DNA from 4 places in the Rahnella sp. Larv3_ips genome. Region 1 is predicted to be linked to each of the others. Evidence: predicted binding sites of a transcription regulator. Region 1 holds the regulator's gene; each other region holds the start of a gene.
The links. The regulator PhoB, encoded in region 1, activates phosphate uptake and scavenging genes when phosphate is short. The targets are predictions, from matches to a motif close to CTGTCATAAAACTGNCNNAT.

Region 1 (3,509 bases):
TTATCGCGCACTTTATCCGCCAGAATTTTGCCGTCGGCCAGCAAGGCCAGCTCGACTTTTGGCGCCTGTAAATTGCCGTCCGGTGAGTTTTTCGCGCGTCGCTGGCTCCAGAATGCGCGATAGCCGATGCCTTTCACTTCAAACTCCACTTCGGCCAGTGATTCGGCGGTATGGCGGGTCATCAGTTCATTCTGACTTGGCGTGACGTTCAGGCGTGGCGTCTGGTGATACAGCGCCAGACAGATGGCGTCGAGCAGGGTGGTTTTCCCCGCACCGGTCGGGCCGGTGATGGCGAATAAACCGTTGCTGGCGAACGGCTCGGCGGTGAAATCAATTTTCCATTCGCCTGCCAGCGAGTTCAGGTTTTTTAAACGCAGGCTGAGAATTTTCATTGTGCGCTGCCCTCCGTGCTCTGACCGCTGGTGACCTGTTCGACAACCTGGGCGAACAGCGTGCGCATCCGCGTCTGGCGCGGTTCATCCGTATCCGCTTCCAGCGACAATCTGCGCTCAAAAACGTCGCTGACGCTCAGCTCGCTGAGGGTCTCTTTTTCCTGCTGATCGATGCTGTGAATCCGTTGTTCTTTACTGCGGCGCAGTAACACGACCTCCACCGGCAGTTCGGCGGTCAGCGCCTGAATGCGGCGCTGAATGTCGCTGAGATAATCCTGCGTCGCCACTTCAATATCCAGCCAGACCGGTTTTGTGGCATCGCCTCCGGTGAAGTGCGCCAGCTGCTGTTCAATCTCCGCCAGCGAGCCTTTGATGATTTGCATCGGCTGGAAAACGGGGATCTCCAGCGTGTCGATGGCGTTGAGCGTGGCACCGTCGAAATCCAGCAGATAGACGCTTTTGGCTTTGCTCAGCTCATCAAAACTGAGCGGAATAGGGGAACCGCTGTAACGGATATGTTCCGTTTTCGCCACGCACTGCGCGCGGTGGATATGGCCGAGCGCGACGTAATCTACCGGCGGGAACGCCTGCGCCGGAAAGGCATCAAGAGTCCCAATATAGATGTCGCGCACGGAATCAGAGGTGCTGACGCCAACGGTGGTCAGATGGCCGGTGGCGATGATCGGCAGCGGCAGACCCAGTTGGTCGCGTTTGGCCTGCGCAGCGTGGCACAGCGCATCATAATGCGCGGCAATGGCTTCCTGTAAGGCCAGCTGTTTGTCGCTGCCGGATTGCCCTGCCTGACTGGCGATTAAATCGCGCGGGCGTAAAAAGGGGATCGCGCACAGTACGGCTCCCGGCGTACCATTGCGCTGATTTAACACCAGCACTTGCTCAGACAGATCTTCGCCGACGGTGGCGATCACCCGGGTATTGAGACAGGAAAGCAGCTCGCGGGACTCATTTAACGTGGCGACGGAATCATGATTACCGGCCAGCACAATCAGCTGACAGCCGGTGCGTTGTAATTCCACCACGAAGCGGTTATACAGTTCGCGGGCATAGCTCGGCGGTGAGCCGGTATCGAAAATGTCACCGGCCACGATCACGGCATCAACCTGATGATTTTCCACCTGTTCCGTCAGCCAGCGCAGAAAGGCCTGGTGCTCGGCGGCGCGGCTTTTGGTAAAGAAATACTGGCCAAGATGCCAGTCTGAGGTGTGGATCAGGCGCATGAAACTCCCTGTGGTTCGCGGTGCGGTAACAATGGCGCAAAGTATAAACGCCGACGGGGGACGATGTCCTGAGAAAATCGGACGCATTTCAGCAAGATGGCTGTTAAATTGCCGGGTAATGAACCATCCTTTCTATTCATAAATCTGTCACAAAACTGACGCATAATGGCGCCCGCAATCAAATAAAAGATCGCTAACCTATTGGCAGGACCTACGATGGCTAGACGTATATTAGTGGTTGAAGACGAAGCTCCTATTCGTGAAATGGTGTGTTTTGTACTGGAACAAAATGGCTATCAGGCTGTTGAAGCTGAAGATTTTGATTCCGCGGTGGCCCAGCTGGTCGAGCCTTATCCTGAGCTTATCCTGCTCGACTGGATGTTACCGGGCGGTTCCGGTATTCAGTTTATTAAGCACCTTAAACGTGAAGCCCTGACCCGCGAAATCCCGGTGATGATGCTGACCGCACGCGGTGAAGAAGAAGATCGGGTGCGCGGCCTCGAAGTGGGTGCCGATGATTACATCACCAAACCGTTTTCTCCGAAAGAACTGGTTGCCCGCATCAAAGCGGTAATGCGCCGCATTTCTCCGATGGCGGTGGAAGAGGTGATCGACATGCAGGGGCTGAGCCTGGATCCTTCCTCTCACCGGGTGATGGCCAACGAGCAGGCGCTCGACATGGGGCCGACCGAATTCAAATTATTACACTTCTTTATGACCCACTCAGAACGTGTTTACAGCCGCGAACAGTTGCTGAATAACGTCTGGGGCACTAACGTTTATGTGGAAGATCGCACCGTGGACGTGCATATTCGTCGTTTACGTAAAGCGCTGGAAACCAGTGGACATGACAGAATGATTCAGACTGTCCGTGGCACGGGATACCGTTTCTCAACGCGTTATTAATCCCCACAGCGGAGAATCTGTGTGTTAGAACGTTTGTCATGGAAACGGCTGGCCGGCGAATTTTTCCTCTTTTGCCTGCCAGCGATCATTCTCGGCATTTTTGTCGGCCATTTTGGCTGGCTTCTCTTTGCGTCGCTGCTGGCGGCGCTGGGCTGGAACTATTACAACCAGCTTAAACTCTCACATTGGCTGTGGCTTGACCGCAGCATCACCCCGCCAAACGGGCGCTGGAGCTGGGAGCCGCTTTTCTACGGGCTGAACCAGATGCAGATGCGTAACCGTCGTCGTCGTCGCGAATTAGGGCAATTAATTAAACGTTTTCGCAGCGGTGCAGAATCGTTACCTGATGCAGTGGTGCTGACCACCGAAGAGGGCAATATTTTCTGGTGTAACGGTCTGGCGCAGGAACTGCTCGGCTTTCGCTGGCCGGAAGACAACGGGCAGCACATCTTTAACCTTTTGCGCTATCCGGAGTTTCGCGCCTGGATCCAGGCCCGGGATTTCAGCCGTGCACTGAATCTTCAGCTGAATAATGAGCATTACGTGGAGTTTCGCGTGATGCCTTATTCTGAAGGGCAATTACTGATGGTGGCGCGGGATGTCACGCAGATGCGTCAGCTCGAGGGCGCGCGACGCAACTTCTTCGCTAACGTCAGCCATGAGCTGCGTACGCCGCTGACCGTTTTGCAGGGCTATCTGGAAATGATGGAAGACGCCAAGCTGGAAGAGCCGTTTCGTTCCAAAGCGCTGGATACCATGCAGGAGCAGACGCGACGCATGGACGGGCTGGTAAAACAGCTGCTGACGCTGTCGAAAATAGAAGCTTCTGCCAATATGGATTTGCACGAGAAAGTCGATATTCCGGTGATGCTCGGCATGCTGGAGCGTGAAGTGCAGACGCTGAGCGGCGGTCAGCATGAGGTCGTATTCCGTATAAACGACAAGCTGAAGGTCTTTGGCAACGAAGATCAACTGC
Region 2 (3,509 bases), on a different contig from region 1:
CTGAAAGAGCGTCGTGTGCAGCGCTCCGGCACCATGTCCGGCGGTGAACAACAGATGCTGGCGATTGGCCGTGCGCTGATGAGCCAGCCGCGTTTGCTGCTGCTCGATGAACCGTCGCTGGGGCTGGCGCCGATCATCATCCAGCAGATTTTTGACACCATCCAGCAACTGCGCGAAGAAGGGATGACCATCTTCCTGGTCGAGCAAAACGCCAATCAGGCGCTCAAACTCGCCGACCGCGGTTATGTGCTGGAGAACGGCCATGTGGTACTGGAAGATACCGGTGCGGCATTGCTGGCGAACGAAGCGGTGCGTGCGGCCTATCTCGGCGCATAAATTGGCTTCGGATTTCAAAAATCTGTGATAAATCTATAAAACCGCACGGCTGGCGCTTTGCGGTTTTTATTTTGTCGATAAATTAACAACTCTTACATTCTTATAACTTGGCTACTCATCAGGAACATTTCATGAACACAGAAGGTTTACTCGCCGCCCGCATGGTCAGGCTCAAAAGCTCAGCCATCCGGGAACTGCTTAAACACAGCAAAATGGAAGGCGTTATTTCACTGGCGGGCGGTATTCCTTCTTCGGCGCTGTTCGATTTCGACGGCCTGCGCGAAGCCACGCAGCAGGCGATCACTGAACAGCCTGAGCACGCTTTCCAGTACGGTCTGACGGAAGGCAGCCATACGCTGCGTGAGCGTATTGCTGAGCTTTGTGAAGAGCGTGGTGTGGTTGCCGGTGCTGACGACATCGTGGTCACCGCCGGTTCCCAGCAGGCGCTGGATCTGGTGATGCGTGCCGTCGTGAACCCGGATGATATTTTCGTGGTGGAACGCCCGACCTATCTGGCGGCGTTACAGACGCTGGAACTGGCCGAAGCGCAGATTCTTTCCGTCGGCTCCGACGGCGACGGCATGATTGTTGATGAACTGGCTGAACTGCTGAAAACCCGCAAAATTAAAGGCGTCTATCTGGTGCCGACATTCGGCAACCCGAGCGGTGTCACCCTGAGCCGCGCACGCCGTGAACAGCTGGTGAAACTGGCGGCACAGCACGAATTCCTGATTGTAGAAGATGACCCGTACGGCGAACTGCGTTTCACCGACGAGCGCCAGCCGACGTTGTTTGAGCTGTCGAAAGCGTTGTTCGGCCACGCCGAGAACATCATCTATACCTCGACCTTCTCTAAAATTCTGGCACCGGGTCTGCGTCTGGGCTGGGTGATCATGCCAGACTGGTTGCTGCACAAAGTCGCCATCATTAAACAGGCGGCGGATCTGCACGCCAGCGCGCTGTCACAGTCAATTGCCGAATGCTATCTCGGCCTGGGGCGTTTGCCTGCACAGATCGAAACCATCCGTGCGGCGTACAAAAAGAAATGTCAGGTCATGGCTGAGCTGCTCGAGCGTGAACTGGGCGACGTGCTGACCTTCGAATATCCGAAAGGCGGTATGTTCCTGTGGGCGCGTTTCCGCGAGCCGCGCAACTGCGCTGAATGGATGAAAAAGACGCTGGAGCAGGGCGTGGTGTTTGTACCGGGCGAATTCTTCTATGCCGATAATCCGGACCACTCGACCTTCCGTCTTTCCTTCGCGACCGCAACCGAAGAACAAATGCACGAAGCGGTGGCCCGCCTGAAACGCGCGCTGTAAATCCCCGACACTCTCTTCTCTGAGGCGCATCGTTAACCCGGTGCGCCTTCTTTTTTGCCATCTCTCCGTCACTTCTACTTAACGCCTCTGTCACATCAATGTCATTTAACGTTTATTTTTCTGTCATTTAGCCGTGTCATGTTAGCTCCCGAATCAGAAAATCCTTACATCAACTGACATCACACCAGCCCTCTTCAGGAGACAAGCATGCTTAAGCACGCTGTTACAAAAACGACACTTTGCATCGCACTGGCATTCGCGTTCAGCACCCAGGCGATGGCGGTTACAGAAATTCCTTTCTGGCATTCAATGGATGGCGAGTTAGGCAAAGAAGTGAACTCACTGGCTGACCGTTTTAACCAGACGCACCCTGATGTCAAAATCGTGCCTGTTTACAAAGGCAAATATGACGAAAGCCTGGCTGCCGGTATCGCCGCGTACCGTACCGGTAATGCACCGGCGATTTTGCAGGTGTACGAAGTGGGTACCGCGACCATGATGGCCAGCAAAGCCATCAAGCCGGTCTACGAAGTGTTCAGCGATGCCGGTCTTAAGCAGGATGTGTCTCAGTTCGTGCCGACCGTCTCCGGTTACTACTCCGATTCTAAAGGCCGCCTGCTGTCCCAGCCTTTCAACAGCTCCACGCCGGTGCTGTATTACAACAAAGACGCTTTCAAGAAAGCCGGTCTGAACCCGGATCAGCCACCAAAAACCTGGCAGGACATGGCCGCCTACACCGAGAAATTGCGTGAAGCGGGCATGAAATGCGGATATGCCAGCGGCTGGCAGGGTTGGATCCAGATTGAAAACTTCAGCGCCTGGCACGGCCTGCCGATCGCCACCAAAAACAACGGTTTCGATGGCACTGATGCGGTTCTGGAATTCAACAAACCTGAACAAATCAAACATATCCAGATGCTGGAAGACATGAACAAAAAAGGTGATTTCACCTATTTTGGTCGTAAAGATGAATCCACCGCCAAGTTCTACAACGGCGATTGCGCGATGACCACCGCGTCTTCCGGTTCACTGGCTGACATCCGTCAGTATTCCAAATTCAACTACGGCGTAGGCATGATGCCTTACGACGCAGACATCAAAGGCGCACCACAAAACGCCATCATCGGCGGCGCAAGCCTGTGGGTGATGAACGGCAAAGACAAAGACACCTACAAAGGCGTCGCCGAATTCCTGCAATTCCTGACCACGCCGGCCATCGCTGCCGAATGGCATCAGAAAACCGGTTATCTGCCGGTGACCACCGCCGCGTATGAGCTGACCAAAAAAGAAGGCTTCTACGAGAAGAATCCAGGTTCTGACGTCGCTACCCGCCAGATGCTGAACAAGCCACCGTTACCGTTCACCAAAGGCCTGCGTCTGGGCAACATGCCGCAGATCCGTACCATTGTGGATGAAGAACTGGAAAGCGTGTGGAGCGGTAAGAAAACGGCGAAAGAAGCACTGGATACCGCAGTACAGCGCGGGAACTTACTGCTGCGTCGCTTCGAAGCTTCTACTAAGTAAGTCGGCTACTGTGCATTGCCCGTCTGGATTGGGCAGTGCCTGCTCTCGTCATGGACGTTGTGTCCGCGCCGGGAGCTGTGCGCTGTCCGCACCCGGTCTGGCTTCGCTCGCTACGCCTCCTCCGGCGTAGCCTGCCTTTTGTCATCGCATTAACGAGTAAACCATCATGAGTTCACACCGTCCCGGTTTTGGTTGCAGCTGGTTGCCCTACGCACTGGTGCTGCCGCAGCTGTTAATCACCGCGATATTCTTCCTGTGGCCTGCCGGTCAGGCGCTGTGGTATTCGGTGCAGACGCTGGATCCTTTCGGCTTATCCAGTACCTTCGCCGG
Region 3 (3,509 bases), on a different contig from region 1:
CGCTGTGCGCGTTAATTGAAGAAACGGCGCGGCGCTGGCATCAGGATGATGTGCATTGTCAGGCATGGGAACCGGGGGGTGATGAATTTTTGTCGCCATCGCTGATGGAAGCGGAGCTGATGCGCCGCGTACTGCCGGGGGAGGAATTTATTCTCTGGTTCGACCGTTTTCTGCCGGAACTGGCGCAACGTCAACCCGCCACGCTGTTCACGCCCGCCACGGTCACTGACCGCAGTGACGGCAAGATCGGGCATCTGGACGGTCTGAACCTCAGCCGCGCCTGGTGCCAGCGATCTCTGGCGTCGGCGTTACCGGCAGGCGACGCGCGCACAGCCCTTTTACGCCACACGGCGGAAGAGCATTTGCACAGCGCACTGGATAATCTCGACAGCGATTACATGGGCGAACACTGGCTGGCAACCTTTGCCCTGCTGGCGCTGGAAGCCTGACCGGCCCTTAATTCCCGCCGGTTAGCGGATAATTCCGCGCGTCGAGCGGGTAAAGAAATCATTGAACTGGCACAGTATCGGATGCTCCGCGCTGAGCCGTTCAATCTCAAGCTTCACCACGTCTGCCGCCACCTGCTGATGATATAAAAGATCGTACAGATGGCGGATCACCTTCCGCTCAACGGCATTCGCGCGGGTAAACGCCAGCGCGCGTTCGTTGATGCCGCGCGGGACAGCGCGGTTACCACTCGCCACAACAAACGGCGGAACGTCCTGCACCACGCAGGTGTTGTCCAGCAGCAGCGAGCCGGTGCCGACGATGCAAAACTGATGCACCGCACACAATGCGCCGAGTTGCGAATAATCCCCCAGCGTGACGTGACCGGCCAGCCCGCTGTGATCGCCCATTGACGTGTGATTGCCCACCTGACAGTCGTGCCCGATGTGCACACCCGCCTGAAAAATATTTTGATCGCCAATACGCGTGACACCGCCGCCCTGCTCTGTGCCCCGGTGCAGCGTCGAGTGACGGCCAATCTCGTTGCCGTCGCCGATATCGAGGCTCGCCGCTTCGCCGTTGTATTTCAAATCCTGGCTGACTTCGCCGATGGACGATCCCATCCCGATTCGGTTCTCACGACCGATAGACGTATCGCCGTTAATGACGACATGTGAGGCAATGACTGACCCTTCGCCTATCCGCACACCCGTGGAGATAAAACAGAAAGGGCCGACAACAACGTGCGGGCCGATAACAACACCCGGTTCGATGATACTGCTGGCCGCAATTGTGGCCGAAGATGAAATCAACGCATAAATCCTTCTGACAATCGCTCCGCATGCAGAGGCCGGACGCAAAATCGTCAGTGTTAAATTAAACCTGGGAGGATTAATCAGCGGGAAGATCAAAATGAGTCGGAAGTCGCACTCAGAAAGGTATAAACAGGCTGATGGCTTTTTGCGCAACTCCCCTGCTATGCCGCCCAGCATAAGGGTTCCGGGGGCTAAACCCTGCCAACTATATTTTATTTATTTTCTGAACCTTTCTGAAAAATGTGAGCTGTGAACCCTTTGTGACACTTCTATTAAGGCTTTCTTAAGCTAGCAATATTATGATTCACGACAATTCATTTATGTGCGTTATGGTTTCAGTCCGTTAACGCCTGCATCCTTCAGTTTTTTGGGAGTTTTCATTGCGCCATTTATTTCCGAAGATCAGCTACTTCTGGCTGACTTTGCTGCTCAGCTTATATTTTACGTTTATCGTTAACCTGCCAATCTTGTTACACTTTTACCGCATTCTTCATGCGCTGCCTGCCTACAGTCTGGCGTTCGCACTGACCATCCCCGTGGCACTTTTCTTTGCGCTGAACTTTGTGTTCACGCCGTTCAGCTTCCGCCCGTTACTTAAACCTTTCTTCATCATCATACTGCCGGTGAGCGCCCTCGCCAGTTTTGCCATGATGACCTATCAGGTGGTGTTTGACCGGGGGATGATCGAAAACATTCTGGAGACGCAGTCTGCCGAAGCGTCTTCGTATCTAAATCTGCAAGTGGTGCTGTGGTTTGTCTTTACCGGCGTATTACCGGCGATTGTGCTGTTCTTCACGCCCGTCAGCTATGATCAGACGCGTTTACGTCGTCTGGGCGTGCGTCTGGTGTCGATGTTGGTGTCACTGGCGATCGTTGCCTCCATCGCCGGGGTGTTCTATAAAGATTACGCCTCCGTTGGCCGTAACAACCGCACCCTGAATTTGGAAATCGTGCCGACCAATTACCTCTACAGCGCCTTCCAGTACATGAATCACCGTTACTTCACGCCAAAAATGCCGTTTCAAACCCTCGGAAACGACGCCAGACTGGTGCAGACACCCGGCGAGAAACCCAACCTGGTGTTTCTGGTGATCGGCGAAACCGCCCGTGCGCAGAATCAGTCTTTCAACGGGTATGCGAAACCGACCAACGAATACACTCAGGCCATGCCCGATGTGATCTTCTTTGCGCACATGACCTCCTGCGGTACGGCCACGGCGATTTCGGTGCCCTGCATGTTCTCGGACATGAAACGTACCCGCTATGACGCCAACCGGGCGCGCAACAGCGAAGGGTTGCTGGATATTCTGCATAAAGCGGGCGTCTCCGTGTTCTGGAAAGACAATGACGAAGGCTGTAAAGGCGTTTGTGACCGCGTGCCTAACGTCACCCTCAATACTCAAAAAGACGGTAAATATTGCGATGGCGACACCTGTTACGACATGGCGTTACTGCAAAATATCGATGAGGACATCAAACCGGATGGCAGGAATACGCTGATCGGCCTGCATCTGATCGGCAGCCACGGCCCGACCTACTCCAGACGCTATCCGCCGGAATTCCGTAAATTTATGCCAGACTGCCCGCGCAGTGACATTGAAAACTGCACGCAGGAGCAGTTGGTCAATACCTACGACAATACCCTGCACTACACCGACTATGTGGTGTCACAGGTCATTGAAAAGGCGAAGCAATATCAGGATAAGTACAATGTGGCGGTGATTTATCTGTCCGACCACGGCGAATCCCTGGGGGAAAATGGTTTGTACCTGCACGGCACGCCGTACAGCGTCGCGCCCGCCGAGCAGACGCATGTGCCTATGCTGTTCTGGTTATCTGACGGCTATTCCAGAGCGCAGGGTATTGATGTGTCATGCCTGCAAGCTCATGCCGCGAAGGACGATGTGTCGCAGGATAATCTGTTCCACACCGTGCTCAGTGCCATGAACGTTCAGACCAGCGCACGGGATCCGCAGCTTGATCTCCTCGCGGCCTGCAAAAAAACCTAATCTGAACACCTGCTGCCCGGCGTCTCAGGGCAGCAGGCCACACGCGTCCAGAATACTTTGCGACAGGGCATGCACCGTCTGGTCAAAGTTTTGTGATTCTTTATCCATCACCATATACAACGCCGTTTGCCGCACCGTGCGGGCCGACAGCGTCAGCCTGCTCAGCACACCGCTTTCCAGCGCCGGACCAACACTTCCCAGCGGCAGCCAGCCGTAACCCACGCCCACTGATATCGCC
Region 4 (3,509 bases), on a different contig from region 1:
GTTTCAGACACTCCTCCTATTGCCGCAAAATCCCGCCGCTTCGCGGTGCCCTCCGCTCGGGTTACAACCCGCGCAAACAGACGCGCGGTTTTCCACCGCTCCCTCCGGCGTGATTTTTGAGCGCGGCCACTGGCATTTTTAAAGTCGAACGATGTGTTTGGTTTTGCTTTTCTCTTCCCACTTCGCAGGAGGAGAATAAAAACCTTCGTTTTACATAGCCTCTGGCCGCGCTCAAAACGACGTCGAATGAACGGTGAGAAACCGCGAGGGTGTTTTTCCGAGCGGGTTCGAACCTGAAATGAGAGGACCGCGTAGCGGCGGAGTTTGCGGCAATAGCCGGAGCCGCTGGAATATAGCCAGCGAGCGGCAGCGCGCAGTGAAAAGAGCCTGGGATTCTTAAGGGGGGCGGCGATAAGCCCCCCTTAAGGCCGGTGTGGGTGGCAACCCACGGTCTTGACCTAACGCCCGTTTATGCGACGAACGTTACCGTTCTACCCTCATTGAATCCCCATTGCTCCCTTCATGGTGAAGAAAAGATCAGTCTGATCGGTCAGGCCCACCACATTCCCTGCGTGTGGACCGAACGCGGCAACGCGCAGTTGCGTGCCGGTGTGGCCCTGGGAATCGTCTTCTGAGTTGCCGTAACTGATGGTCATCGGTGCGCCATCTTTCGTGGTCAGCGTTTGTGTCAGACCCGGCGCTTTGGCGTCGGTTTCGATGATCTGGCTGGAATGGGCGTGGTCGGCGGTGACGATAACCAGCGTGTTGCCGTCCTGACGGGCGAACTCCAGCGCTTTTTGCACGGCTTCGTCTAAATCAACGGTTTCACCAAACTGTCCGCACGGGTTCGCGGCGTGATCCTGTTTATCAATCGATGCGCCTTCAACCTGCAGGAAGAAACCCTTTTCATTGGTTTTCAGCAGATCGATGGCTTTTTCAGTCATGGCGGCAAGCGTGGGGATATCCGCCGTTCGCTGCGGGTTGGCTTCGCAGGTGACGGCGGGTTTATCAATGTTGCCGTGATGCGAGGCTTTCGGACCCTGCCAGCGTACCGGCATGTTGCCTTCGGAGAACAGGCCGAGAACCGGTTTTTTCTGGTCGGCTTGCGTTACCGCGCTGAGCTCACCGGCGTTTTCCACCCACACATATCCTTGCGCCAGCGCCTGATCTTTCAAGGATTTACCCTGGAAATCACCGGCTTTAGCCAGCTGGCTGAAGGATTTTCTGCCGCCACCCAGCGTCACATCGGCGCGCGTCTGCAATAACTGTTCGGTGATGGAGCCACGGCCGCCGTTTTCCAGCGCGTTAGTGGCGCATTTCTCAGTGGTTTCTTGCGGACCGTAACATTTACGGGAGGTGACGTGGGCGATTTGCGCGGCCGGGGTGGCGTCCTGTAATTCGGCGGTTGACACGTTGCCGGTGGCTTTTCCGGCGGCTTTCGCAATTTCAAGGATTGTCTGGTGATCTTTACCGTTTACATCCACGCCAATCGCGCCGTTATAGCTTTTCACGCCGGTGGACCAGGCGGTGGCTGAAGCGGCAGAGTCGGTGACGTAGTCAGGTTTTTGCGTTTTCTTATCGAGAGAATAATGGGTGTACTGGCCGGTCAGCGGCAGGGCGTCGATGCCTTTGAAATAACCGCCTGCGCCTTCCGCGTAATTTCGCGCCGAGGTGATTTCAGAATCACCCATGCCGTCGCCTATCAGCAAAATAACGTTTTTGACCGTTTTGTCAGAAAGCGAGGCTTTCAGCGCGGCCGTCTGATCACCGCTGAGACGGCGTGCGCCACCTTGTTCGGTCAGGACGCCTTTTGCCGCACGGTCGGTCAGTACGCTGTTTTCATCAGCGAAAGACCCGGCAGAAGCGGAAAGCAGCAGGGCGGCAGCGATGGCGCGGGCGAGCAGAGATACAGGTTGTTGCATTGTCAAAACTCCTTTTTATAAAGCGAAAGAAATACAAATACACAGTTTGATTTATTTTGTTACTGGCAGGGTAAGTCAGAGGGATGACGGATTTATGACAGAGGAGACAGATGTTGTGGCTGGCGGGCTACCTTTCGGGGATTGCGTCACATGCGGAAATCACAGAACACGTACGTGGTGTCCGCGATAGCGCATGTTTGAAAAAAACGTAAGAGATCAAAGAGGGAGGCACTTTCCTTCCTCTCTGGCCGTGTTGGCACAACGCGTTAAGCGAACACTGTAATTGAGAAACCGACACTGTTTCGGTCAGGGTTAAAGGCCGCCATTGCGGCGGCCACTGATATCAACCCTCACCCGATGGTCATCAGACTCGCATTTCCTCCCGCCGCGGCGGTGTTCACACTCAATGAGCGCTCGTGAAGCAGGCGCTCCAGCAACACATTGTCATCGCCGCGCGCAAAGCCCTGCACTGACACAATGGCGCCAGGGCGGTTGGCGATAATCTGACACAGTTCCCGCAGCTGATCGGCGTCGCCGTGGTAGATGACCGCATCGAAGGCCGGCGCATCGTTTTGCCAGTCTTGTGCGAAGTCCACGCGTTCCTGTACCGCCCCGGGTAACTGGCTGAACAGTTCGCGCTGTAACGGCGCTTCCGGCCACAGGATCCGGCAACCGGTCGCGGTGATGGCGGCAAGCTGGAGCAGGGCGTCGGCCTGATTATCGGCCAGTGCCAGAACACGTTCGCGGGGTAACAGGGCGTAGGTGTTGCGTTCGCCCGTTGGCCCCGGCAGGGTGCGCAATGTGCCGCCCTGGCTGCTTTCGGCGAAGCGCGTGCAGACGTCGATAAAGGCGGCCGGTTGCTGGCTGCGGGTTGCCCACTGTTGCAACGCGCGGTGCGGTGCAAGCAGCGCTTCGCGCACGGACGTGTCCAGCGGCAGATCGCGATCCTGACGCAGCAAGGTTTGCTGCACGGCAAATGGCGGACGGCTGCTGAGCAGGCGATAAAGATAGAGCGGGCCGCCCGCTTTCGGGCCGGTGCCGGACAAGCCTTCGCCGCCAAACGGTTGTACACCAACCACGGCGCCAACCATGTTGCGGTTCACGTACATGTTGCCGACGTGCGCCTGCTGGGTCACACGGTGGATGGTTTCGTCGATGCGGGTGTGAATGCCCAGCGTCAGGCCGTAACCGGCGGCATTAATCTGACCGATCAGCTTATCCAGATCCTGACGGGCATAACGCACCACGTGCAGTACCGGGCCGAAGATCTCTTTCTTCATCTCATCAAAGCTTTCCAGCTCGATAAGCGTCGGTTTTACAAAGGTGCCACGGTTCCATTCCTGCTGATCAGCGGCGAATTCCTGCGTGGCCTGATACACCGTGCGGCCTTTGGCGCGCATGGCATCGATATGTTTTTCAATACCGGCTTTGGCATCGGCATCAATCACCGGCCCGATATCGGTAGACAGGCGTTCCGGATTGCCCATGCGGCATTCGGCCATGGCACCGCGCAGCATCTGCAGGGTGTGATCGGCCACGTCATCCTGAATGCAGAGCACGCGCAGAGCAGAACAACGCTGACCGGCG

Region 2: a site for PhoB is predicted at 1,743-1,762, ahead of ugpB (sn-glycerol-3-phosphate ABC transporter substrate-binding protein UgpB). Genes of this name have one in related genera too.
Region 3: a site for PhoB is predicted at 1,617-1,636, ahead of ED901_RS07260 (phosphoethanolamine transferase). Genes of this name have one in related genera too.
Region 4: a site for PhoB is predicted at 2,004-2,023, ahead of phoA (alkaline phosphatase). Genes of this name have one in related genera too.

Annotation. Positions count from the first base shown of each region.
Region 1 covers NZ_MJIB01000005.1:689,668-693,176, reverse strand. The annotation lists gene sbcC (exonuclease subunit SbcC) at 1-392, opposite strand, end outside; gene sbcD (exonuclease subunit SbcD) at 389-1,627, opposite strand; gene phoB (phosphate response regulator transcription factor PhoB) at 1,844-2,533, shown strand; gene phoR (phosphate regulon sensor histidine kinase PhoR) at 2,555-3,509, shown strand, end outside.
Region 2 covers NZ_MJIB01000013.1:98,133-101,641, forward strand. The annotation lists gene livF (high-affinity branched-chain amino acid ABC transporter ATP-binding protein LivF) at 1-336, shown strand, start outside; gene ED901_RS16330 (PLP-dependent aminotransferase family protein) at 468-1,655, shown strand; gene ugpB (sn-glycerol-3-phosphate ABC transporter substrate-binding protein UgpB) at 1,863-3,179, shown strand; gene ugpA (sn-glycerol-3-phosphate ABC transporter permease UgpA) at 3,346-3,509, shown strand, end outside.
Region 3 covers NZ_MJIB01000004.1:1,093,507-1,097,015, forward strand. The annotation lists gene ED901_RS07250 (DUF2891 domain-containing protein) at 1-449, shown strand, start outside; gene lpxA (acyl-ACP--UDP-N-acetylglucosamine O-acyltransferase) at 471-1,259, opposite strand; gene ED901_RS07260 (phosphoethanolamine transferase) at 1,643-3,271, shown strand; gene ED901_RS07265 (LysR family transcriptional regulator) at 3,296-3,509, opposite strand, start outside.
Region 4 covers NZ_MJIB01000004.1:594,943-598,451, forward strand. The annotation lists gene phoA (alkaline phosphatase) at 498-1,922, opposite strand; gene putA (trifunctional transcriptional regulator/proline dehydrogenase/L-glutamate gamma-semialdehyde dehydrogenase) at 2,273-3,509, opposite strand, start outside.